Regions from separate parts of the Thermosinus thermophiluss DSM 23256 genome, predicted to be linked through region 1. Evidence: riboswitches for the same ligand, from Rfam matches in the RefSeq annotation. Region 1 holds a riboswitch; each other region holds the start of a gene.
The links. A riboswitch is a leader RNA that binds a small molecule or an ion and turns the genes downstream of it on or off. The one in region 1 is predicted to bind cobalamin.
Positions count from the first base shown of each region.

Region 2: another riboswitch for cobalamin. It lies ahead of BLQ99_RS01075 (energy-coupling factor ABC transporter permease); the one in region 1 lies ahead of BLQ99_RS08990 (TIM barrel protein).
Region 3: another riboswitch for cobalamin. It lies ahead of BLQ99_RS00410 (ABC transporter substrate-binding protein); the one in region 1 lies ahead of BLQ99_RS08990 (TIM barrel protein).

Region 1 covers NZ_FNBU01000013.1:39,163-46,911, reverse strand. The annotation lists gene BLQ99_RS09005 (energy transducer TonB) at 1-435, opposite strand, end outside; gene BLQ99_RS09000 (ExbD/TolR family protein) at 439-849, opposite strand; gene BLQ99_RS08995 (MotA/TolQ/ExbB proton channel family protein) at 846-1,469, opposite strand; gene BLQ99_RS08990 (TIM barrel protein) at 1,457-2,446, opposite strand; cobalamin riboswitch at 2,591-2,768, opposite strand; gene BLQ99_RS08985 (epoxyqueuosine reductase) at 2,939-3,712, shown strand; gene glmS (glutamine--fructose-6-phosphate transaminase (isomerizing)) at 3,780-5,609, opposite strand; gene glmM (phosphoglucosamine mutase) at 5,928-7,268, opposite strand; gene BLQ99_RS08970 (NAD(P)/FAD-dependent oxidoreductase) at 7,301-7,749, opposite strand, start outside.
Region 2 covers NZ_FNBU01000001.1:216,620-224,368, forward strand. The annotation lists gene BLQ99_RS14865 (hypothetical protein) at 29-172, opposite strand; gene feoB (ferrous iron transport protein B) at 191-2,038, opposite strand; gene BLQ99_RS01055 (FeoA family protein) at 2,063-2,281, opposite strand; gene BLQ99_RS01060 (energy-coupling factor ABC transporter ATP-binding protein) at 2,429-3,271, opposite strand; gene cbiQ (cobalt ECF transporter T component CbiQ) at 3,290-4,057, opposite strand; gene BLQ99_RS01070 (energy-coupling factor ABC transporter substrate-binding protein) at 4,121-4,408, opposite strand; gene BLQ99_RS01075 (energy-coupling factor ABC transporter permease) at 4,405-5,148, opposite strand; cobalamin riboswitch at 5,270-5,453, opposite strand; gene serS (serine--tRNA ligase) at 5,614-6,885, opposite strand; gene BLQ99_RS01085 (HD domain-containing phosphohydrolase) at 7,033-7,749, opposite strand, start outside.
Region 3 covers NZ_FNBU01000001.1:82,609-90,357, reverse strand. The annotation lists gene BLQ99_RS00440 (2-hydroxyacid dehydrogenase family protein) at 1-105, opposite strand, end outside; gene BLQ99_RS00435 (acetate uptake transporter) at 274-885, opposite strand; gene spoVAD (stage V sporulation protein AD) at 1,155-2,159, shown strand; gene BLQ99_RS00425 (hypothetical protein) at 2,179-3,255, shown strand; gene BLQ99_RS00420 (DUF1657 domain-containing protein) at 3,349-3,555, shown strand; gene BLQ99_RS00415 (acyl-CoA dehydratase activase-related protein) at 3,627-4,538, shown strand; cobalamin riboswitch at 4,884-5,067, shown strand; gene BLQ99_RS00410 (ABC transporter substrate-binding protein) at 5,165-6,088, shown strand; gene BLQ99_RS00405 (FecCD family ABC transporter permease) at 6,085-7,101, shown strand; gene BLQ99_RS00400 (ABC transporter ATP-binding protein) at 7,109-7,749, shown strand, end outside.

The sequences.
Region 1 (7,749 bases):
GGTCGGTTCGGTTTTTCGCAAAATGCGTGGCGGCAGTATATTTTTCCGCCCTACCCCGGCAGAAGGCCCCACCCCCGCAGCCTGGCCCGGATCGCTCGTTATCGCGCCAGACGCAGCAAGCGGCGTACTTCCTTCCCTATTGCTTTGCGCACTTTCGGCTACGTCTCCGTTTTTTTGCCCTTCGCCCATATTCAAGGCGGGTTGCGACTGCTGCGCTGTCGTCGGCGCATCAGGGGTTGGCGGCAAAGAGGATACTGGCGAAACAGCCGCCGGTATACTGGACGTGATCCCGGCATGAGCAATAATGTCTACTTCCAAAGGTGCATCCCGCCCCTCAGGAAAGTAATCCGCCATCCACCCTATCGCGATTAGCAGCAAGAAGTTAACAAAACCGGAAACGATTAGGGCGCGTCGCCACCGTGACTGCTCCATCATAAATCACCTCGGCTTAGCCTCGGCCGCAATGGCAATCCGGCGAACGCCGACCTTTTTCAGCTCATCAAGCACCGTGATAACTTTGCCATATTCAGCCTGGTGGTCTGCCCGCAGGACAAACGAAGTGTCTGCCGACCGTTCAAGCTCGGCCTGTATCCGGGCGCCCAAAAGCGCCAGCGGGACTTCTTCCCGCTCAAAGAAAATCGTACCCTGGGCGGTAACCGTGATGGCTACCTGTTTCTGCATATCGGCCTGAGCCGCTGCCGCCCGCGGCAAAGCAACCGGAATGGTCTTCTGCTCAACCATATATAACGTGCTCATCATGAAAAACACCAGTAAAAAGAAGATAATATCAATCATTGGTATTATCATGAGTTTGGGCTGCCGTTCAAGGCGCAAATTCCTCAGCTTCATCCTACTTTCCTCCGCCCCGCCGCATCCAGTAAGCAGGTAAATGCCATCTCCATGCCGGTAATGATTCGGTCCAGGCGCTGCGCGAAATAGCTGTGGGCCACCAGCGCCATGACGGCTACGCATAGTCCGGCCGCAGTCGCAACTAATGCTTCGCCTACCCCGCCGGTAATCGCGTGAGGCTGTCCGGATCTGATGGCCATAATGCTAAAAGAGTTTATCATGCCAATAACGGTGCCCAAAAGCCCTAGCAGCGGCGCCAACGTAACGATGGTTTCCAAGTAGCTGAGCCGGTCCCGCAAACGGGCAGTTGCCAATGCGGCCGCACCTTCCAGTGCGTTCTGGAGAAGCGCCGGGTCAAGAACGCCCTTTTGCAATACTTTCAAAATAATTCTGGGCGTTATTCCGCTCGTTTTTTCGCATAAAGCCATGGCCTCCTGCCATTGGTCCTCGCCTAACTTTTTCTCCAGGAGAGCAAGAAACTCATCGCTTGTTTCAGCGGTACGATAATACTGCCAGCGTTCAATAACTATTGCTATTACCATAATGGAGCAAGCCAATAAAGGATACATAACCAATCCGCCTTTTTGAAAAAGAGCGGCTATTTGGCCTAACAATTCCATGATACTTCACCTCGTGCCAAAATATTCCCCTGCAGCGCCGCCTGCTGGGTGCTTATGTACTGAGACAATTCAGCGCGACAGCGAAACGTAAATTCGTGCACCAAATACCGGGGTTGTATATAATCAACGATCCTATGTACATCAGGGTGTTCAAACGGGCGATGCTGGTCAATTTGCAGAATGTGAGCCATAATCCGGTTTTTGTCAAAGGAACCGTCTGCTGTTTTTATCGTCCGGAGTACATATTTGCCTGACAGTGAAGAGTGCAAATGAATGCCTTGGATAGCTTCTTTTAGTTCGCCAAGCTTTTTAAGCGTTGCCAAGATATAATTAATCCCCTCCTGCTGGGTGCGTAGTGCCGTGTTGGTATTCATCAAATGTCCCGTATCCAACATAAACCCTTTATAGGGATGATTCACCTTTTCCAGTAAACGGGCGGCCAGCTTCGCGTCGCACAAGGTAAGACCAGGCCACCAAAGGTTTTCAAATAAGATCGTGATATTGCTTTTTATACCGTCCATGACGGCGTTAACCAATTCAATCGTCCCATTAATTACCTGCTCATCGCTGTAGCCAAAGTCGTAGGTAAAAAGTTCCCCAAACCGGGCGTTGCTTACATGCAAAACGGCATACTCGGCTCCTGTGGCAATAGCTTTTTGGATTTCCGCCCGGTAGTTTTCGACCAGTATCGCGCGGTCTGCTCCGCCGTAATGCTTCACGATGTTCGCTTCATTACCGAATTGCAATACTAACTGCTGCCTGTCGCCCAGCCAAAAGTCCAGCCAGTTAGACCAATAACGCAGATGGACCCCTTTAATTAGGTGCCGTGGAACTATCCGTTCTTCCCATGGCTGGTCAATCAATAGTTCCAGTCCTGCTAGATCATGCTCATGCAAAAAATTATGCAAAATTTTGCCGTCACGGTCAAAAGTGCGTAGATCGTCCTCGTATGTAGACAAATTACATAGCTGTATCAATAGTTTATCCCCCATAACCGCCACAGGGCATAAGCCTGAAAAGCCGCCAACTTCCTAACAATAAATCCCGGCCCATGACAGCCGGGATAAGAACGCATTATGTACTAGCGCTAGATAATCCCCTCCCCATCGCTCGTGGGTCATGCGGTGATTGTCAGTTAGGCAGTTCTCCTGGCTCTGGCTCATAGCTACCCCAACCTTCCCAAGGCCTGGCCTCAGTGGTATAATTTGGTTCGCTCCCCATTACAGTGGCGGGACCGCGCCGGTCTTGCACCGGTCTTCCCTATTAAGCCCTACGGGCACCTAACCCGCTTATTCAGTTTTAACTCCTGCGATTATTTTATCATCTTGGGTTTACGGCGTCAAATCGCTTCCCGGTTATTTATTATTATCACCAATTACTTTGGGGGCAAATTTACGATACAATTCGTACACTTATACATTATAATGTAATTAGGATTGACTAACCTATTACTAATAACGAGGTGAATCATGCTGCTTTTGGAGGATATCGCCAAAGAGGTTAATCGTTTTGCCTTGGAAAGTCCCCTGAATGTAGTAGAACCGCTCGGCGGCCTGCGGATCTTTGATTCGCCACTGATCGGCATCGCCGCTGCCGACGACCCGCTATTCGCAGAATTAAAAAAAGAAACCGTCATCGGGCCCCACCATCTCTTACCGCGCGAGTGGCTTCCCGCCGCGAAAACGGTAATTTCCTATTTCCTGCCCTTCACCGCGGCGGTACGCATCGCCAACCGCAGTAAAGGGCTTCCGGCCACCGAATGGCTATACGGCCGGATCGAGGGCGAACTCTTCAATGAAGCACTGCGGCAATTTCTCGTGAACTGGGTAAAGGATATGGGCGGGCAGGCGGTTGCTCCGGCCCTGGACGCGCGGTATCAGGTAATAAATAAGCGCAGCAACTGGTCGGAGCGGCACGTGGCCTATATTGCCGGACTTGGGACCTTAAGCCTGAACTGTTCGCTCATCACCGCCCGCGGCTCGGCCGGCCGGGTCGGCAGCATCGTCACCAGCCTGGAACTTGAGCCAACCGTGCGGCCTTATCGGGAAATTTATGAATACTGCACCCGTTGCGGCGTGTGTATCCGCCGCTGCCCGCCTGTGGCTATTGACGAGAACGGCAAAAACCACCAAATTTGTTCCGAATACTTGGATAACGAAATCAAACCACGCTACGCCCCCCGTTACGGCTGCGGCAAATGCCAGACCGCCGTCCCCTGCGAAGACCGGATCCCCGGCCGCTAAACCTCACTCCCTATCGGTCATATCAGAGAAACAGCCCGACATTATGCTGTCGGGCTGCCTTTTTTGGCTATTCCACCGTCACGCTTTTGGCCAGGTTGCGCGGTTTATCCACGTCGGCGCCGCGGGTAACGGCAGCGTAGTAGGCCAACAGCTGGAGGGGGATGACGGCAAGAATAGGCGCAAGGTATTTATCGGTAGCCGGGATGAAAATGGTATGGTCAACGTATTTTTTAATTTCTTCGTCGCCCTTCATGGCAATACCGATGACCACGGCGTCCCGCGCCTTGACTTCTTTAATGTTGCTCAGCATTTTTTCATAAACGTCATGCTGGGTGGCCAGGGCGATGACCGGCACGCCCTCGATGATCAGGGCCAAGGTGCCGTGTTTGAGTTCACCCGCAGCATAGGCCTCGGCGTGAATATAGGAGATTTCCTTCAATTTGAGCGAACCTTCGAGGGCGACGGCATAATCGAGGGAGCGGCCAATGAAGAAAACGTCTTCGTTGAAGCCGTACTGCTGGGCAAAGGTCTTGATCGGTTCCACGTCTTCGAGCAGCTCATGGGCCTGGCCGGGCAGGGCGCGCAGACCCTTGATGAGCTCCTGAATGCGTTCGGGCGGCAGCGTTCCCTTGAGTTCTGCCAGATAAAGGGCCAGCATGAACACGCTTATCAATTGGGTTGTATAGGCCTTGGTCGAGGCAACGGCGATTTCCGGACCGGCCCAAGTATAGATTACCTGATCGGCCTCCCGGGCAATCGACGAGCCGACCACATTGGTAATGGCAAGGGTACGGGCGCCCAGCCGCTTGGCTTCTTTGAGAGCGGCCAGGGTGTCGCTCGTTTCCCCTGACTGGCTGATAACGATCGCCAGGGTGTGTTCGTCCGTCAGCGGCGACCGGTAGCGGAACTCGGAGGCAATATCGACCTCAACGGGAATGCGGGCAAGCTGCTCCAGATAGTACTTGCCTACAATCCCGGCGTGGAAGGCCGTGCCGCAAGCAGTAATGACGATCTTTTTAATATTGGCCACATCTTCCTTGGTCCACTTGAGTTCGTCGAAAACAACGCGGCTGTCGTCTTTGGCCAGGCGGCCGGTCATCGTCTCGCGGATGGCCTTGGGCTGCTCGTAGATCTCTTTGATCATGAAGTGCTCGTAGCCGCCTTTTTCGGCTGCTTCGGCATCCCAATTCACCTCGAAGATCTTTTTCGTCACCGGCACGCCCTGACGGTTCATGACCCATACCGAATCTTTGGTGACGATGGCCATTTCGCCGTCGCTTAGAATATAGGTCTTACGGGTCCGGTTGATGATCGCCGGGATGTCGGAGGCGATAAAGTTTTCGCCTTCGCCCAGTCCAATGACGAGCGGATTGTCCTGTTTCGTGCAGATAAGTTTATCAGGATGGTCCTGGCACATAAAGGCCAAGGCGTACGAACCCTCAATCTCGGCCAGCACCTTTTTCACGGCCGCCTCAAAATCGCCGGTGTAATATTCCTCGAGGAGGTGGGCCACAACTTCGGTATCGGTCTCCGATGCGAAAACATGGCCTTTCGCGATGAGCCGTTCTTTGATATGCAGGTAGTTTTCAATGATCCCGTTGTGCACTACGACAAACCGGCCCGTGCAGTCGGTGTGGGGGTGGGAATTGACATCCGAAGGCCGGCCATGCGTCGCCCAGCGCGTATGGCCGATGCCGATGGTCCCCACCGGCATGTGGTTTTCTACCTTTTTTTGCAAAATACTTAGGCGGCCCACACTCTTTTCCACATTGATTTTATTGCCGTCAAAGACCGCGATGCCCGCCGAATCGTAGCCGCGGTACTCCAGTTTCGTCAGGCCTTCAAGCAAAAAGGGAGCGGCCTGTTTCGGACCTACATAGCCTACAATGCCACACATGCAATGTTCCTCCCAAAATTCAAAATAGGGTCGGTAAATTGCTGCCGCCGCCGTTTTGTCCTGCAAGTCGCCTCGCAGTTTTGTCGGCCGGCTTACGACCGCAGTGAGCCGAGAGGCATCCGCTGACTGCTCGATAAACCTCTTCCTCGTCTGCTTGCGGCCACCAGCCGCAAGCGCCAGCGCTTTTATCGTCTAGTGTTTGACGAAATTTCACCGTCTATCCATTTCTCACCTCCAATACTCATTACTTTACTATATATGCAGAGGAGCACCGCAGTGCTCCTCTCATATACTACTATAACCATAGCATTTGGTCAACTAACCCAGTTCCTGACGGATAACATCGGCGATGGCGCTCACGATGCGCTCCAGTTCGGCGGCAACCGGCCCTTCGGCCATTACCCGGATAAGCGGCTCAGTGCCGGAAGGCCGGACGAGGATGCGGCCAGCCTCGCCCAAGGCCGCCTCGCCTTCGCGAATGGCCGCGGCAATGCGCTCGTTTTGCTGCCAACCTTCCTTGGACTTGACCCGGACGTTAACTAAAAGTTGCGGAAACCGGGTCATCACCTTCGCCAGTTCAGACAACTTCTTGCCTGTCTTTTGGACGTTGGCAATGAGCTGCAGGGCAGTCAGGATGCCGTCACCGGTAGTGTTGTAGTCACTAAAGATAATATGGCCTGACTGCTCCCCGCCAAGAACCAGCCCTTTTTCCCGCATGGCCTCGAGGACATAGCGGTCGCCGACCGGTGTGACAAGCACCTTGCCGCCGGCTTGTTTAATGGCCTGATGCAGTCCCAGGTTACTCATGACCGTCGCCACTAGCGTGTTATCTGCCAGCTTCCCCCGCCGCAGGAGGTCAAGGGCACAAATGACCATGATTTGGTCGCCGTCCACCACTTCACCGTTCTCGTCTACGGCCAGGCAGCGGTCGGCGTCACCGTCATGGGCGATGCCCAGATGAGCGCCGTGGGCGGTTACCGCCTGTTGCAGGCCCCCGATGTGGGTTGAACCGCAATGATCATTGATATTCGTACCGTTCGGTGTGTCGTTTAAGACGACAACATCGGCCCCTAACCGTCTAAGCACCATGGGGGCCGTCTCGTAAGCCGCCCCGTTGGCGCAGTCGAGCACAATCTTAAGCCCGCGGAAATCAGTGTCAACAGTGCCGGCGACATAAGCGACATATTCTTGAATAAGGTCATGGCGGTGTATAATCATTCCCACCTTATCCCCTGTCGGACGCGGCAGGTTGTCTTCGTGGGTCAGTACCAGCTCTTCCAGCCGGTCTTCTACGGCGTCAGGCAGCTTGTAACCGGTCCCGGCGAAAAATTTAATGCCATTATCCGGATAGGGATTATGGGAAGCTGATATGACAACGCCGGCTTGGGCGTTTAATTTCCGAGTGAGATAAGCAACGGCCGGCGTGGGAACTACGCCAAGCAGCACGGCTTCGCCGCCGGCCGAGCAAATTCCGGCCGCCAGGGCGGCCTCCAGCATATGCCCGGAAATGCGGGTATCGCGCCCAATTAAAACAGTTGGGCGTTCATGTTCTTCGCCAAACAGAAAAGTAGCCGCCCGCCCCAGGCGGAAGGCCAGTTCCGGCGTAAGCTGCGTGTTGGCGACGCCGCGCACGCCGTCGGTGCCGAATAGTCTTGCCATGTATACTCTTGCTCCCTTCATCCTTGCTAAACTTAATTGGGACTGTAGCGGCTGATAACGGCCAGTGCGGCATTTAAGCCGTCCAGCGCAGCGCTCATGATGCCGCCCGCGTAGCCGGCGCCTTCACCAACGGGGTATAGCCCGCCAAGGTTGACCGATACAAAGTCTTGGCCCCGCAGAATACGCACTGGCGCCGAAGTCCGCGTCTCCACGCCGGTCATCACCGCGCCGGGGTGATCAAACCCTTTAATCTTGCGGCCAAAATCAACCAGGGCCCCAGCCAGCGTATCGGTCACAAAGCGGGGCAGGCATTGCCGCAGGTCAGCCGGCGCTACACCCGGCCGGTAGGTAGGCGCTACCAGGTAGCGGGCGCTTTGGCCAGTTAAAAAATCGCCAACCGTTTGTGCCGGCGCGCGGTAGCCGCCGCCACCCGCGCGAAAAGCCAGCATTTCATAATGCCGCTGCAGTTCGATGCCGCTTA
Region 2 (7,749 bases), on a different contig from region 1:
GACAGCACTTGGCTGTCTCTTTTGTGCTTTACCCGCCGCATTTGCCTTTTTCCCGGCAGCGGCTGCAGCTGCCGCTGCAGCTCGCAAGCAGCAGCTTGTTGCAGCGCGGGCAGCGCACGGCTTGCTGTTGGGTAATAACATATTGGCACTGGGGGCAAACTTGTTTATCCATGCGGATGTCACCTCGTCCTTACATGATAATCCGCGCCACGATGCCGCCGACGACAAAGGCCGCAACCCAGGAGCCAATCCAGATGAGCAGACCTTCTTTCCGGCCCCGCTCTTTGAGCATGACGATCATCGAGGCGATGCAAGGCACAAACAGGGTAATGGTCAAGAGGGCGACAAGCGTCTGCTCCGGCGATAAGGTCATGTCGCTGAGACCGGCAGCGCCGAAGTCGCGGCGGATCATGCCCATAATAAAGACGGTAGCCGTTTCGCGCGGCAGCCGCAGCACCCCTTCCGTAACCGGAGCAAGGGCGTTTTGGATAACCTCCAGCAGTCCGGCAACCTGCAGCAGGGTAATCAGGAAGGCGCCCAACATGAAAAGAGGCGACGCCTCCTTGAGGAAAGCATAGGATTTCGTAGCGGTCTTTTTCAGCACGTTTTCCAGCCGCGGCAGGCGGATGGGCGGCAGATCAATCAGCAGTTCCGACGATTCGCCGGGTAAGACGCGGCTGAGAACCCGGCCGACGATGCCCAGTACGATAAGCAGCGTCAAAATATAAATAACCGTGTACTCGACGCCAATACCGGCGAGCAGGCCAACAATAACCCCCAGCTGGGCCGAACAGGGGATGGCCAGCCCCAGCACGGCGGTGGCGATGGTGCGCTCCCGCGCCGAACCCAGGATGCGGGTGGTAATGGTGGCCATGGTAATGCAGCCGAAGCCAAGGATGACGGGAATGATCGCCCGGCCGTTAAGGCCGATAACATTCATCGCCCGGTCAACCAGGGCGGCCAGCCGGGGCAGGTAGCCCGAGTCTTCCATCAGCGACATCAGGAAATAGAAACCGAGGACGAGCGGCAGCATGAGACCGACAATATAAGTAATCGTCAGGGTTAAGAGGCCAAACTCGCCAATAAGAATCGTCCCCAGCACCGAATCTTCGCTTATAAAGCGGCCGACAAACGCGCGCACGGCCGGCTCGTACATCCCCTGCATCACCGTCTCCTCGGTGAAGCCGACGATATCCTGGGCGACAATCACGCCGATAACATAATACATGATTGCCAAGACCAGCACAAAAATAGGGATGCCGGTTAGAGGCTGCAGCATCCAGCGGCCGAGCTTGGTCGAAAAGCGCGTCCCCTCATTGGTCTCCTTGACAACATGGCGCACAATATCATTCACCCGGTGACGCCGCTCATGGTAAATTTCCTCCCGGCGCGTGCCGGGCGCCACGCCGTGCCGCTCGGCAACATGGGGATCGCCTTCCAAAATAAGCAGCGCTTCAGCCCATGTCCCGGCCCGGTTGAGCATTTCCTGCAGGTCGCGCTTGAGGGCGGGCGGGATATTGCCGGTCCGGGCCTCATACAGACGGTTTTTCACTTCTTCAAGGCCTTTCCCCTTAACAGCCACGGTCGGAATAACGGGCACCCCGAGCAGATGTTCAAGGAGATCTATGTCGACGTGAATGCCCTGTTTGGCCGCTTCATCCATCATGTTGACGGCGACAATAACCGGGATGCCGGTGTCGATAACCTGCAGCGTCAGGAACAGGTCACGTTCCAGATGCACGGCGTCGACGACGTTGAGAATAAGGTCGGCGGCCAAGATGACGTCACGGGCCACTTTTTCTTCATCATTAAAGGATGAAATGCCGTACACGCCGGGCGTGTCCAAAACGACGTCCTTGCCGAATCGGCCATAGGAAATATCAACCGTGGTGCCCGGAAAGTTGGAAACGTCGACATACATGCCGGTTAGAGCGTTAAAAAAGACCGATTTGCCGACGTTCGGATTACCGACCAGGACAATCTTTTTCGCACCTTCCGGTATTTCGATATGACTAAGAGAATTATGGCAGCAGTGCATGCGGATTACTCCTTCCTGGAAGCGTTACGCCGGTTTAACTTCGATTTTTTCGGCTAATTTACGGCCGATGGCGATTTCCTGCTTCCCCTTGCAAATGATGATAGGGCCGGCCGGCACCTTTTCGGCGCACTCCACCTCGGCGCCGACGGAAATGCCGAAGCGGATGGCTTGGGCACGAACAGTTTCATTAGGTATGGAAACAATGCTAACTCGTTGTCCCCGTGAAGCTTGGGCAAGTGTCATAATACATTCCTCCTTTGCTATGATAATCATTCTCAGTGCTATCGAAAAAAATAATATAAGCCAACATGGCGCTATGTAATGAGATTTATTCTCAATCATATTATAAAAAAACTACCGATGCCTGTCAAGGAAATTTTTCCGACCGCTTTACTTATATTTCGCCATCACGCGGCCCACCAGTTCAGCCACGCTGCGGGGAGCTTTGTCCCTGCTACTAAAAAAGCCGGCAGCGACCAGGGCGCTGTAGATTTCGCCCACCAACGGCCGGGCAAACCCGAAGGCGGCATGGTCGGAGCGGTTAAGGACCAGCTCCGGCGGCCCGCCGGCCACTATCTGACCCTGCACCAGGACATAGACCAAGTCGGCCCACGACCATACCCACTCTATGTCATGGGTTGCCACGATCAGCGTCTTGCCGGCGCGGGACAGCTCGTCCAAAATGGCCCGCAAGACTGTCGTGCCAGGGTAATCAAGGCCGGCCGTCGGTTCGTCCATGACCAAGACCTCGGGATCCATCGCCAGCACACCGGCTACCGCCACCCGCTTCTTTTGGCCATAGCTTAGAAAATGGACCGGCTCATCGGCAAATTCGGCCATCTGTACCGCCGCTAACGCTGCGGCGGCCCGCTGCTCGGCCTCAGCCGGGGATAACCCCAAATTCATCGGCCCAAACAGCACATCATCGAGAACGCTGCCGGCAAAGAGCTGAGTATCCTGATCCTGGAACACCAGCCCGATCTTCTGGCGCAGGCGAGTTATAAACGCACGGGAATACCGGTATGGCTCGCCCTTAAACAATAGTTGGCCGGACGAAGGATGCAGAATGCCGTTAAGATGTAAAAACAAAGTAGACTTGCCGGCGCCGTTAGGCCCGACCAGGGCAATGCGCGCGCCGGCCGGAACAGTCAGGCTGACGCCGCGCAAAACCAGTTTGTCTTTGCGATAACCAAAGGATATATTTTTCACTTCCAAAATTGGCTGCTGTGACATAAGTTTTTCCTCGTCATGTTAAATAAAGGCTGTTAGGGCTATTCCCGCCAAAACCGCGGCAATGCCGGTCAGGCGTACCGGGCTTACCTGCAGCGTCGGCTGGCGAAACACCAGCCGGTCATGATAGTTTCGGGCCAACAGCGCGATATGCAGCTGACCGGCCATAATGAACGATTTGCGGCCAATGCTGGCGGCGAGCAGGCTGAGCGCCGCTAAAGCCCGCCGGGGATTGGCGTAGCCAAGCCGCGACTGTTGAGCGGTGAAAATCTGGCCAGCCGTAGCCAGGACGACAAAGATAAACCGGTAGGTGAGCAGGGCAATTTCCGCAACCGCCCTGATGCCGGGAACCCGGGACAGATAAGCGACAATGTGGCCTACCGGCGTGGTTGTCGCCAGCATAAACAGACAGGACACTGCCGCCAAACTGCGCAGGAGCAGGAGGGCGGCAGCAGCAATGCCTTCGGCGGTAATGCCTGCATAATAAGCGCCAACCTTTACAGCCCAAAAAGCGGGAAACGGCTTGGCGCTCACACTTGCCACCACGGTCAGTAAACTTACGGCCAGAAAGGTCAGCGGCGCCAACCATAACCTCAGCAAATAGCGGGGAGGGATTTTGGCATAAAGCATAACGCCGTGCATAAGGGCGATGAGCGCCAGCAAGGTCGCCGGTCGGGGCAAGGCCAGCGCCAAACCAAGGCTACCGGCCCCTAAGAGCAGCCTTTCGCCGATACTGATCTGTTTCAAGCGGTTATTATAAGCAAAATAATCAAGCTGCAGCAAAATCACATTATATCACTATCTTCCACTTCATACCTCATACCTCATACTTCATACTTCATACTTCAGACTTCATACCTCATACTTCCTACCCGCTTTTCCCCGCTGGTAGCCGAAAAAGTAGCCGATAATCCCGGCGCCCAGCGCCGCCTGCACCGCAAACAGGAAACTTGCCACTTCGGCTGACGGCGGTTCCCACAAGCTGGTAAACCAGGGCTGATAATCGGGGCGGATACCGGCAATAATATCCTTTACTTTGTCGTCGGCGCCGCCGAAATCGGCATCTTGCTGGACAGCCAGCGGCAAAACGGCGAGGATAATCGCCAACGCCAAAAGAATAATGTTTTGTCTAAGTATCATGCGTTATTCCTCCGCTCGTTCCACCATAAATCAATCAGGCCCAAGGCGTTGTAACGGGTGAGCGTGTTATAGACAACCACGCTCAGTATCCCCTCGCTTACCGCCAGCGGCAGCTGGGTAAAGGCGAAAATGCTGAGAAATTTCGCATAAGCCGCCCAAAAGCCGCCGACCGCATCCGGAAAAGCCAGGGCCAACTGCCCGGCCGTTACCAGGTAGGTAGCCCAATCGCCGAGCATTGCCGCTAAGAAGATGGCTAATTTTTCGGACAAACCCACCCGGCAGGCTATTTTAAAAATGCCCCAAGCCACAAAGGCGCCGGCGACGCCCATGGCAAAAGTATTGGCCCCCCAGGTGGTAAGTCCGCCGTGGGCCAAAAGCAGCGCTTGAAAAAGGAGGACAATGCCGCTTAGTACCGACGACACGGCCGGACCAAAGAGTACGGCGCTCAAGCCCACACCGGTCGGATGCGAACTCGAGCCGGTAACGGAGGGAATCTTTAGCGCTGATAATACAAAAATAAAAGCTGCGGCCAGCCCTAAAATCATCTTGCGTTCAGGATGCACGGCCAACAGGCCGCGAATGCGCCTTACCCCCACCGCCAAACAAGGGGTCACGGCTGCCAGCCAAATGATCGCCTGTTCTTGCGGCAAAAATCCTTCCATAATATGCATGGCGTGCGCCACGGCCGGCGCTATTACGCCGATAACCAAAAAATACCCCACTAGCCCAATTGCTTTCATTTCGTATCCTTCCTTTTCCAGAAGTTAAAACGCAAACAAAAAATCCCTACCCCTTGCCAAGGTAGAGATTTTGCTATGATGTATTCATGCGCAATCCCCTCCCCATCGCTCGTGGGTCAAAGCGGTGATTGTTGAACAGGCAGTTCTTCTGACTTAGGATCATCGCAAAATCTGCGCCTTCCCAGGGCGATTATCCCCAGTGGCTTATTGCAGCTTTGCTCCCCATCACAGCGGCGGGACCGTGTTGGCTTTGCACCAATCTTCCCTATTAAGCCCGGACGGGCACCTGTCCCTTTATTATATGATTGTCTACTTCGAAAACGGTAAATAGAAGCTTAGAGAAGTATGAAGTATGATGTATGAGGTATGAGGTTAAATAATAGTTTTCATTCTTTGTCGGTGTCGTGCTAAACGACATGGGGGTTTTCCCTAAAATTTTACCGTTATCCTGCCATAATTGTCAAGTTATGCCTTGATAACCTCGACGCCCATATACGGCCGCAGCACCTCCGGCACTACCACCGAGCCGTCTTCCTGCTGGTAGTTTTCCAAAATCGCGGCGACCGTGCGGCCGATGGCCACGCCGGAACCGTTCAAGGTGTGCACAAATTCGGGTTTGGCCTTGGCGTCGCGGCGAAACTTGATGTCGGCGCGGCGGGCCTGGAAGTCCTCAAAGTTGGAGCAGGAAGAAATTTCGCGGTACCGGTTGAAGCTGGGCAGCCACACTTCCAGATCATAGGTCTTGGCCGAGGCAAAGCCCATGTCACCGGTACACAAGAGCATGACGCGGTACGGTAGCCCTAACAGCTGCAACACCCGTTCGGCGTTATTGGTCAGTTTCTCCAGCTCATTATATGATTCTTCGGGCAGCGTAAACTTTACCAGCTCTACCTTGTTGAACTGGTGCTGGCGGATAAGCCCCCGCGTGTCGCGGCCGGCCGCGCCCGCTTCCGCCCGGAAGCAGGCGCTGTAAGCCGCATAGTACAGGGGAAGGTCCTTGGCATCGAGAATCTCCTGGCGGTGGAGGTTGGTTACAGGCACTTCCGCCGTCGGAATGAGGTAGTAGTCAAGCCCTTCCAGTTTAAACATGTCCTGGGCAAACTTGGGCAGCTGCCCGGTGCCGACCATGCTGTCGGCGTTAACGATGAAGGGCGGAAAAAATTCGGTGTAGCCATGTTCGCGCGTATGCAAGTCAAGCATGAAATTGATGAGGGCCCGCTCCAGGCGGGCGCCCGCCCCCTTGTAAAAAGTAAAGCGCGCCCCCGTCACCTTGCCGCCCCGCTCAAAGTCGAGAATGCCCAGGCGTTCGCCGATTTCCCAGTGCGGCCGCGGCTCCCAGGCAAACTGGCGCGGCTGGCCCCACCGGCGCACTTCCTGGTTGTCGGTTTCGTCCTTGCCTACCGGCACCGTTTCATGCGGGATATTAGGGATGTTCAGCAAAATGTTGGTTAAATTTGCTTCCACTTCGCGCACCCGGCTGTCAAGGGCGCTGATGCGATCGCCGACCAGGCGCATTTCGGCAATGAGGTCGTCGGCCGGTTCGCCATTCTTTTTGCGGCGGCTGACTTCCTGCGACACCGTATTGCGTTTATTTTTCAGCCCCTCCACTTCGACTAACAGTTCCCGGCGCTGCCTGTCCAGTGCTAAAAACTCGTCCAGGCTGACAGCGACCCCACGGCTGGCCAGCGCCTGCGCCACTTTTTCCGGATTTTCTCGCACAAATTTAATGTCAAGCATAGCATAAACCTCCTAAACCTGTCGGTACCTAAACGGGCGACAATAAAAAAACCCCCGCCTTTATCAGGAGGGACGAAATTTATGTTTATTGTTTAGTTTTCCTTTTTAATCTTACATTATACCGCCAAAAATGTAAAGTCATTCCAGTCAGCTAACGGTTTGGCGGCCGCCGAAACGCCGGATATACTCGATAAAGCAGCGGGCAATATCAGGATCGAACTGGGAACCGGCGCAGGCGGCGATTTCTGCGACGGCGCTCTCAATGTTAAGAGGAACACGATAGCAGCGCACACTGGTCATGGCGTCGTAGGCGTCGCACACGGCCAGCAGACGGCTGAAAAAGGGAATTTGCTCGCCCGCAAGTCCGTCGGGATAGCCCCGCCCATCGTAGCGCTCGTGGTGATGGCGGACAATCTTGGCGATGGCGCCAAAGCCGTCGATTTCGGCCACAATGTCGGCGCCAATGACCGGGTGGTGCTTGATGACGGCGTATTCGCCATCCGTCAACCGCCCCGGCTTATTGAGGACGCTTTCCGGCACGCCGATTTTGCCGATATCGTGGACCAGGCCGGCCAAGTACACTGTCATGATGTCCGTGGTCGGCAGCCGCAGATATTCCGCCAGGCCCACCGCCAAATCAGCCACATTCTCATTATGGCGCAAGGTGTAGGCGTCGCGAGCCTCAATAGCTTTGCAAAAAGATTTAATAATGCTGATATTTATCGATTCAAGCTGCGTTTCCAGCGCTTTATACCGGTCGATTAGGGTATAAGTGCCAAGAGCGTACTGCACTATGCCCTCACTGTCGCGGAAGGTGTAGGTATCGACCGTGAACCAGCAGGGAAAATTGGCGCCACTAAGGCA
Region 3 (7,749 bases), on a different contig from region 1:
GGATAACAGCCGCAGATCGCGGTGCATGGTGACTTCGAATTCCTGCGACAGCATTTCGTAAGCAATCTGCGGAATTAAACCGGAAATAAATACTTTTTGCCTCATACCGATACCTCCTTGTTTTAGTGTTGCTTTCATTGTACCGTACGGTGATATATGAGTAAAATATATAGTAGAAATAGTGATTATTCTATTCGTGAATAAATACTGTTGTCCCCCCTTTTTTCAAATTTAAAACCCCGACGAACAGCCGGTTCGTCGGGGTTAAATGCCTTATTTAAAAATACCGAACGGTTTTCCGAGCGGAAGAAACTGCTTGCCGAACCACTTGTTCAGGAAGGTCGCGCCGGAGGCATAAAAACCAAGGGCGGCGATAACAAGCTCCGTCCAGGCGGCGAGGCCATGCGCCCAATGGCCGCCGAGACCAAGGGCATCCAAGGTAAGGGCACCTAGTAAAATATCAATAAGAACCATGATGGAAAAAATTACTTTATTGGTTTCCATGGCGGCAATCGTTCCGAAAAGCGAAAAAATTAAATAGCCGAGAAAAGCGACGCCCAACTGTTTGACATCAACTGCTGCGGCTAAAGCAGCGCCGAAGGCGCCCATTTTTATCAGCCAGCTTACGGCTACTCCTGCCCAGAACAGGCCGTAGGCGCCAAAAACGGTAGCGCCGAACAAATTGTTATGCTTAAAATCGTAGACGCAAGCCATCATTTGCGCAATTGAGCCTAAAAAGATAGCCCAGGGAATGACAAAGGACAAACCGGTCGTCCAAGCCAGCTTCTGTGAAGAGGCAACCAGCGTAACCATCGCGAGACCAAACAAACCAAGGGCTGACGGGTCGGCAACGACAATTTGGACTTTTTGATCGTTGGTGTTCAAGTGCTAGCCTCCTTTAAAGTGCGTATATGCAGGCACGAAATAGGATAATATATGATACGTTTTCTGTCAACAAATTTCGACAAAACTCTCCATTGGCAGAGGCAAATCTTGCTGGGCTGTTTACAAGAATTATTTTATTGCCCCGGCCAATACTAAAAATAGCGTCCGTTAAAATAGCTCTACCGTTAGAACCGAAAAACCGACGGCGCGGATTGGAAGGCGTTGGTTGCAGCTTGGCTGCCGGCTGATAAGATCGGAGGGGCGAAATTTTGAACAAAAAGCAAGGCAAGCAAAGTATTATTTTCGGAGCGCCACCTATTATTACCAGTACCGCCAACATTGTTGGCCCTATGGAAGGTGAAGGGCTGCTTGCCGGTTACTTTGACCAGGTAATGGCGGACAACCTGAACAATCAAGATAGCTGGGAAAAATGTGAATCCTATATGCTCGAGTGGGCTATCCGCAAAGCCGTGGCAAAAGAAAACAGCACCATCGATACCGTTGACTATGTATTGGCCGGCGATCTGCTCAATCAGTTAATGGCCACCCATTTTGCCTTGCGCAGTTTGGGCAGGCCGTTTTTAGGCTTGTACGGCGCCTGTTCGACGCTGGCGGAAGGCATGCTGCTTGGCGCCGTACTGCTCGATGGCGGCTTTGCCAATAAAGTGGCCGTTGCCGTATCAAGCCACCATGACACGGCTGAACGGCAATACCGGTTTCCTACTGAGCTGGGGGTGCAGCGGCCGCCTATTTCGCAGTGGACAGTTACCGGGGCGGCGGCGGTGGTGCTGGCGTATGGCGGGAGCGGGCCGCGTGTTACGGCGGCAACGATCGGGAAAATAATCGATATGGGAATTAAAGATCCAAACGCCATGGGGCCGGCGATGGCCCCCGCGGCTGTTGACACGCTCTGGCAGCATATTCAGGACACGGGGCGGCAGCCTGCCTATTATGACCTGATTGTTACCGGCGATTTAGGCGTTGTCGGCAAAACTTTAGTAATTCAACTTATGCAGGAAAAGGGCTTGGATATATCGCAAAACTACGAAGATTGCGGGTGCATGATTTATCGCGAGGACCAGGATGCTCACGCCGGCGCCAGCGGCTGCGCCAGTTCCGGGGTAGTCTTTACCGGTTATCTTTATCAAATGCTGCAGGCCCGTAAACTGCAAAAAATTTTAGTGATCGGTACCGGCAGCCTGCACAGCCCGATTTCGTACCAACAGAAGGAATCCATTCCCTGCATTGCCCATGCCGTCGCGGTGGAAATATAAGGAGGTCGAAATTTTGAAAGTGACTTACCCCCATATGGGGTATCTGAGTATCCCAGTTTACAATATGTTAACCAACCTGGGCTTTGAAGTGGTTGAGGCGCCGCCGATTACGAAAAAAACGGTCGAGCTGGGTTCGCTCTATTCCCCGGAGGGTGTATGTTTGCCATACAAAATCAATATGGGTAATTTCTTGGAAAGTATTGACCGTGGCGCCGATACTTTTTTAACCGTATGCGGCGCCGGCAAGTGCCGTTTAGGTTTTTATAACGCCGTGCAGAAAATCGAGTTGGCCAAGCGCGGAGACGTCCGGTTTTATACTATTGACACTAACAATCTTTTCAGCAGTCTGTACCGCTTCCTGCGGCAGGCTGCGCCGCAGGTTAATCGTTTGGACATTTTAAAAAACATCACGCTGGCCGTAAAGACGCTTAAAGCCCTTGATGCTATTACCAGCGCCAAGAATTATTACGGAGCGCGCTCAGATTTTCCGGACAAGCTGATTGCCATCTGCAACAACGCGGCGCGGCACTTTACCGGCTGCCTGAGTTTCAGCGATATAAGCTACAAACAAAGCGCCGTGCTTGACTTGGTGCAGGCCGTTGGGCAGTCTGCCAGGCAGCCGGTCAGAATTGGCCTAGTTGGCGAGTTTTATGTCTTGCTTGAACCATATGTAAACCATGCCATTGAAGATGAATTGATAAAACAGGGGGTAGAGGTTAAACGGTTTGTCTATACCGGCGATTGGGTGTTTTTAAATACCATGCTGCAGGCGCTGGGCTTGCATAATGAAGAGAAGGCCTATCTAAACAAGGCGCGGCCTTATCTCAACTATCATGTCGGCGGTGAAGGGTTAAGAACGGTCGGTGGCGCTTTATGGTGCGCCAAGAACGGGTACGACGGCATAATCCATATCTACCCGTTTGGGTGTATGCCCGAGGTGGTTGCCGAGTACGCGCTGAAAAACATCGCGCGGGACTATGACTTGCCGCTGCTCACGCTCAGTATTGATGAACACGCGAGCGACGTCGGCATTATTACCCGCCTGGAGGCGTTTGTCGACTGCATTAAACGGAAGAAACAAAAATGGAAAAATTAACCGATAGCGACCATATTTTCCATTTATAAATGCGTGCGGCCGGTAAAAAATATTAATGTAGCGCTCAACATTTTATGATTGGAGGCTAACATTATGACCGTAAAAAAAGATTTGGAGAAAGCCATTGCTGCCGCGGAAGCCGCTAAAGGTACGTACGCACAGTTTGCTACGGCTACTGACGATCAAAGCGCTAAGACAATGTTTGAGCAAATGTCTCAAGACATGAACCGGCACATCGCGCAACTCAACAGCCGCCTTAGTTCTACTGCCGAGAACAAACTAAAAAACCAAGAACAATAACCGCGAGGGAGGTAGCCGAACTACCTCCCTTTTAATGGCAGGCAACTTTTTCTTGGTAAAGGATGAATAATATGGTCGATAATGTCGGGATCCCCCAGGCGCTGCTATACCATGATTTTGGCAGCTTATGGACTGCTTTTTTTCAGAATATGGGAGTTCAAGTTACGGTATCCGGCGAAACCAACAAACGCATGCTGGATCAAGGTACGTCGCTCGCGATTGACGAATCCTGCCTGCCGCTTAAGGTGTATCTGGGGCATGTTGCTTCTTTATTGGATAAATGCAGCCATATTTTTGTTCCGCGTATTGTCCGGTACCACCGCCATTTTTATTTCTGCGCCAAATTTGCCGGACTGCCCGATATAGTCAGAAATACGTTTAGCCTATCCCCCGAACGGTTGATAGCTCCCAATATCGAAACCAAGTCGCTGGCCGGGCAATTTCAGGCCGTCTATGCCGCTTGCCAGGCGATGGGACGTTCCCCGCTGGCCGGAAATTTGGCGTACAGCCGGTCGTTGAAATCCTGGCGGGCCCCGGCGCCATCGCCCAATCAACCACCCCGGCCCCGCATCGCCGTCATCGGGCATAATTACCTGCTGAAGGACGCCTTGTTTTGTAAAGACATAATCGGTACGCTGACCGCCCAGGGGGCCGCGATTGTTACTCCGGATAACATCGCAAGCAAAGTCCTCTATGATGAAGCTAAAGTCTTTGCGCCGGACATCTACTGGCAATTATCGGCCAAGATCGCCGGAGCGGCCCGTTATTTTTGCCGTCAAGGCGATATTACGGGCATTGTTATGGTGTCGAGCTTTGGCTGCGGTCCGGATTCGCTTATCAATGAGTACCTGGAACATCATGTTTTCCGGAAAAGCGATAAACCGTATATTTTCATCAATATTGACGAGCATACCGGTAGCGCCGGGATCATTACGCGGGTAGAAGCCTTTTGGGATTTAGCGAATCGAAGATTAAAACCTTAACGAGGAGGAAGCATTATGCCGAAAAACTATATCAGATACGCCGGCGCAGTTACCTCTAACCACGCGGACAATGTCATCAGGCCGCAAGAATGACAAGCCAAATTTTTTATTGACCTTGTTAGTAATCGGTGGTATATTTTTTCTGAAACACCACAAAACAGGAAAGTCGATATTTAACCACAGAGATAATCATGCCAATAAATTGGCATCACAAGCCAGGAAAACCAGGATTGAACCGCGGAGCGCACGGAGAGTGCGATATACATCGCACTTGAGGTTTTAATTAATTTTAATAAAATTTTATCTCCGCGTCCTCTGCGGTTCCTAAACTCTACGGTTCCTAAACTTAAAATGTCAGGGACAGGTGCCCTTCGGGGCTTAATAGGGAAGTCCGGTGTAAAGCCGGCGCGGTCCCGCCACTGTAATGGGGAGCAGACCCAAGAATATGCCACTGGGACGAAGAGTCCTGGGAAGGTTTGGGCGAGCGATGAGCCAGAGCCAGGAGAACTGCCTGTCTGCCAATCACCGCTGGTACCCACGAGCGATGGGGAGGGGATTAGCTGTAGCGTTCTTCTTCCCGGCTGTTTAGCCGGGCTTTTTATTGAAGATTATTAGGGGGAAACGCCATGCGCAAACTCCTATACTGGTCGGTTTATTTTGTAATGTCCCTGTTTATTTTGATCATGCTGCTGCCTGTCCAGGAGAGCAAGACTTCTACCCGCGGCCAGCTGCAGGACTTTTTGGGACGAAGTATTGACATACCGGAAACTAAGCCCCTGCGCATTGTTTCTTTGGCCCCCTCCATTACTGAGATTCTCTTTGCCGTGGGAGCCGGCGACAGGGTGGTTGGCGTTACTACTTACTGCGACTTTCCGGAACAAGCCAAAAAGCTGCCCAAAGTCGGCGGTTTTCAAAGCCCCGATATTGAGACGATCGTCATGATGCGCCCCGACCTTGTCTTGGCCAGCGGTCAAATGCACTACCAGACCATTCGGGCGCTGGAAAAGGCGGGTATTCGCGTTGCGGCCATCGAACCCCAGACCATGGAGGAAGTCTTAAAGGCGATCCGCCTGATCGGCAGTCTTGTCCATGAAGAAGCGAACGGGGAAAAGCTGGCCGGCGAACTGGCGCAAAAGCTTCAAAACATCCGGACTTTACATGCAGGTAGCGATAAACGGCGGGTCTTTGTGGAAATATGGGACGTACCGCTGCTCACGGTTGGGGCGAAATCCTATATCCATGACGTCATCGTCCAGGCCGGGGGCGTCAATGTGGCCGGCGCCAGGCAGGTTGACTACCTTTCTTCTGATTTTGAGACTTTGTATGCCTACAACCCTGACACTTATCTGGTGGTGCGGCACGGCGTCTACGGGAAGAAGACGGAGGTCTTTACGAAGTTTCAGCTAAATGACATTCAGGCTGTACGTGAAAACCGCATTTTTTACGTTTCCGACGACTTTTTGGCGCGGCCCGGACCGCGCAGTTTCGCCGCCCTTGAAGAGGTTGCGGCAATTCTTCATTCCTCTACGAAAAGTGGCAGTGAACGATGAAACAATTCCGTAGCACCCAATCAATAGTCCTGTTATTATCGGCAGTCGTCCTCATCGGTACGGCTGTTGCCGCGCTGTCCATCGGCTCGGCGGACATTGCGCCCGGTGAGATTGCGGCTATCGTCGTGCAGCGGTTGCTGCCCGTAGAAATCGGCCCGGAACTGCCGCCGGTGCATAGCAAGATCGTGTGGGAAATCCGGTGGCCGCGGCTGGCCTTGGCTATGCTGATCGGCAGCAGTTTGGCCGTTTCCGGGGCTTGTTATCAAGCCTTGTTTAAAAATCCCCTGGCCGATCCGTTTATCCTGGGGGTTTCATCCGGAGCGGCGTTAGGCGCTGCTGTGGCCATTGTGCTTGGCCACACCGCGTTTGTAAGTTTCTATGCCTTTGCCGGCGGGGCGGTCACGATATTTATCGTATACATCCTTGGCGGCGGTGACAGGGCGGAGCTTAGTTCCAACCGGTTGCTTTTGGCCGGCGTTGCCCTGGGGTCGCTACTCAATGCGTTGCTCAGCTCCATCATGGCTCTTCATACCAAGCAGCTGGGGCCGATTTTGTTCTGGCTGTTGGGCAGCCTTGGCAATCCGCCGGAAAACCTGACGCTAATGGCGGCGCTTATTGCCATTGGCCTGGCAGGGATCATGCTGTTTGCCCGGGATTTGGACATCCTTGCAACCGGCGACGAGAATGCCCAGTTTTTAGGAGTGGATGTAGCCAAAGTCAAGGTCAGCTTACTATTGTGCACAACCTTGATAACCGGCACGGTTGTCGCGGTAAGCGGCATTATCGGCTTTATCGGACTTATTGTGCCACACATGCTGCGCAAGCTTATCGGCCCGGAGCACAGACTGCTGCTGCCCGCGTGCGCGCTGTGGGGGGCGATCTTCCTCTTGTGGGCCGACAGCGTGACGCGCTTGTTTGCCAGTCTGTCCCCGGTGCCGGTGGGTGTTGTCACCGCGCTGCTGGGCGGCCCGTTCTTCCTGTATATTTTGTACCGAACAGACCGCAGACAGTGAGGAAGCCATGAAAGAAAGATTGCTGGAAGTTCAAAATGTATCGGCCGGGTACGGGGCCAAAACCGTTTTGCATAATATTAGCTTTGCCGTGGACAGGGGCGATTTTCTCAGCATTATCGCGCCCAACGGCACAGGGAAGTCTACGCTACTCAGGTGCATTGCCGGGGTTTTGCCGGTGCAAACAGGCAACATCCTGGTTAAGGGCGAAAGTGTCAGTAGCTTCCCCCGGCGCGACCTAGCGAAAATAATCGCCGTCGTCGGCGCCGAAGAAGCCGTTTTTGATTATAGTGTGTACCAAACGGCGCTGATGGGACGGTTTGCCCATATCAGCCGGTTTGGCAGCGAAACGGCGGCAGATTTTCGCATTGTGGAAAAAGCACTGCAAGACGTCGGCATGTGGGAGAAGCGGGATGCGAAAATGAGCAAGCTGAGCCAAGGGGAAAGGCAGAAAGCGCTGATCGCCCGCGCTTTGGCCCAATGCCCGGAAATTCTGCTGCTTGACGAGCCGACGTCGCATCTGGATTTATACAACCAGTTTGTGATTTTAAGACTCATTAAACAATTAACGGCCAAAAACAACATTGCCGTTGTCGCCGTCATCCATGACGTTAATCTTGCCGCACGGTTCAGCACAAATCTTTTACTGCT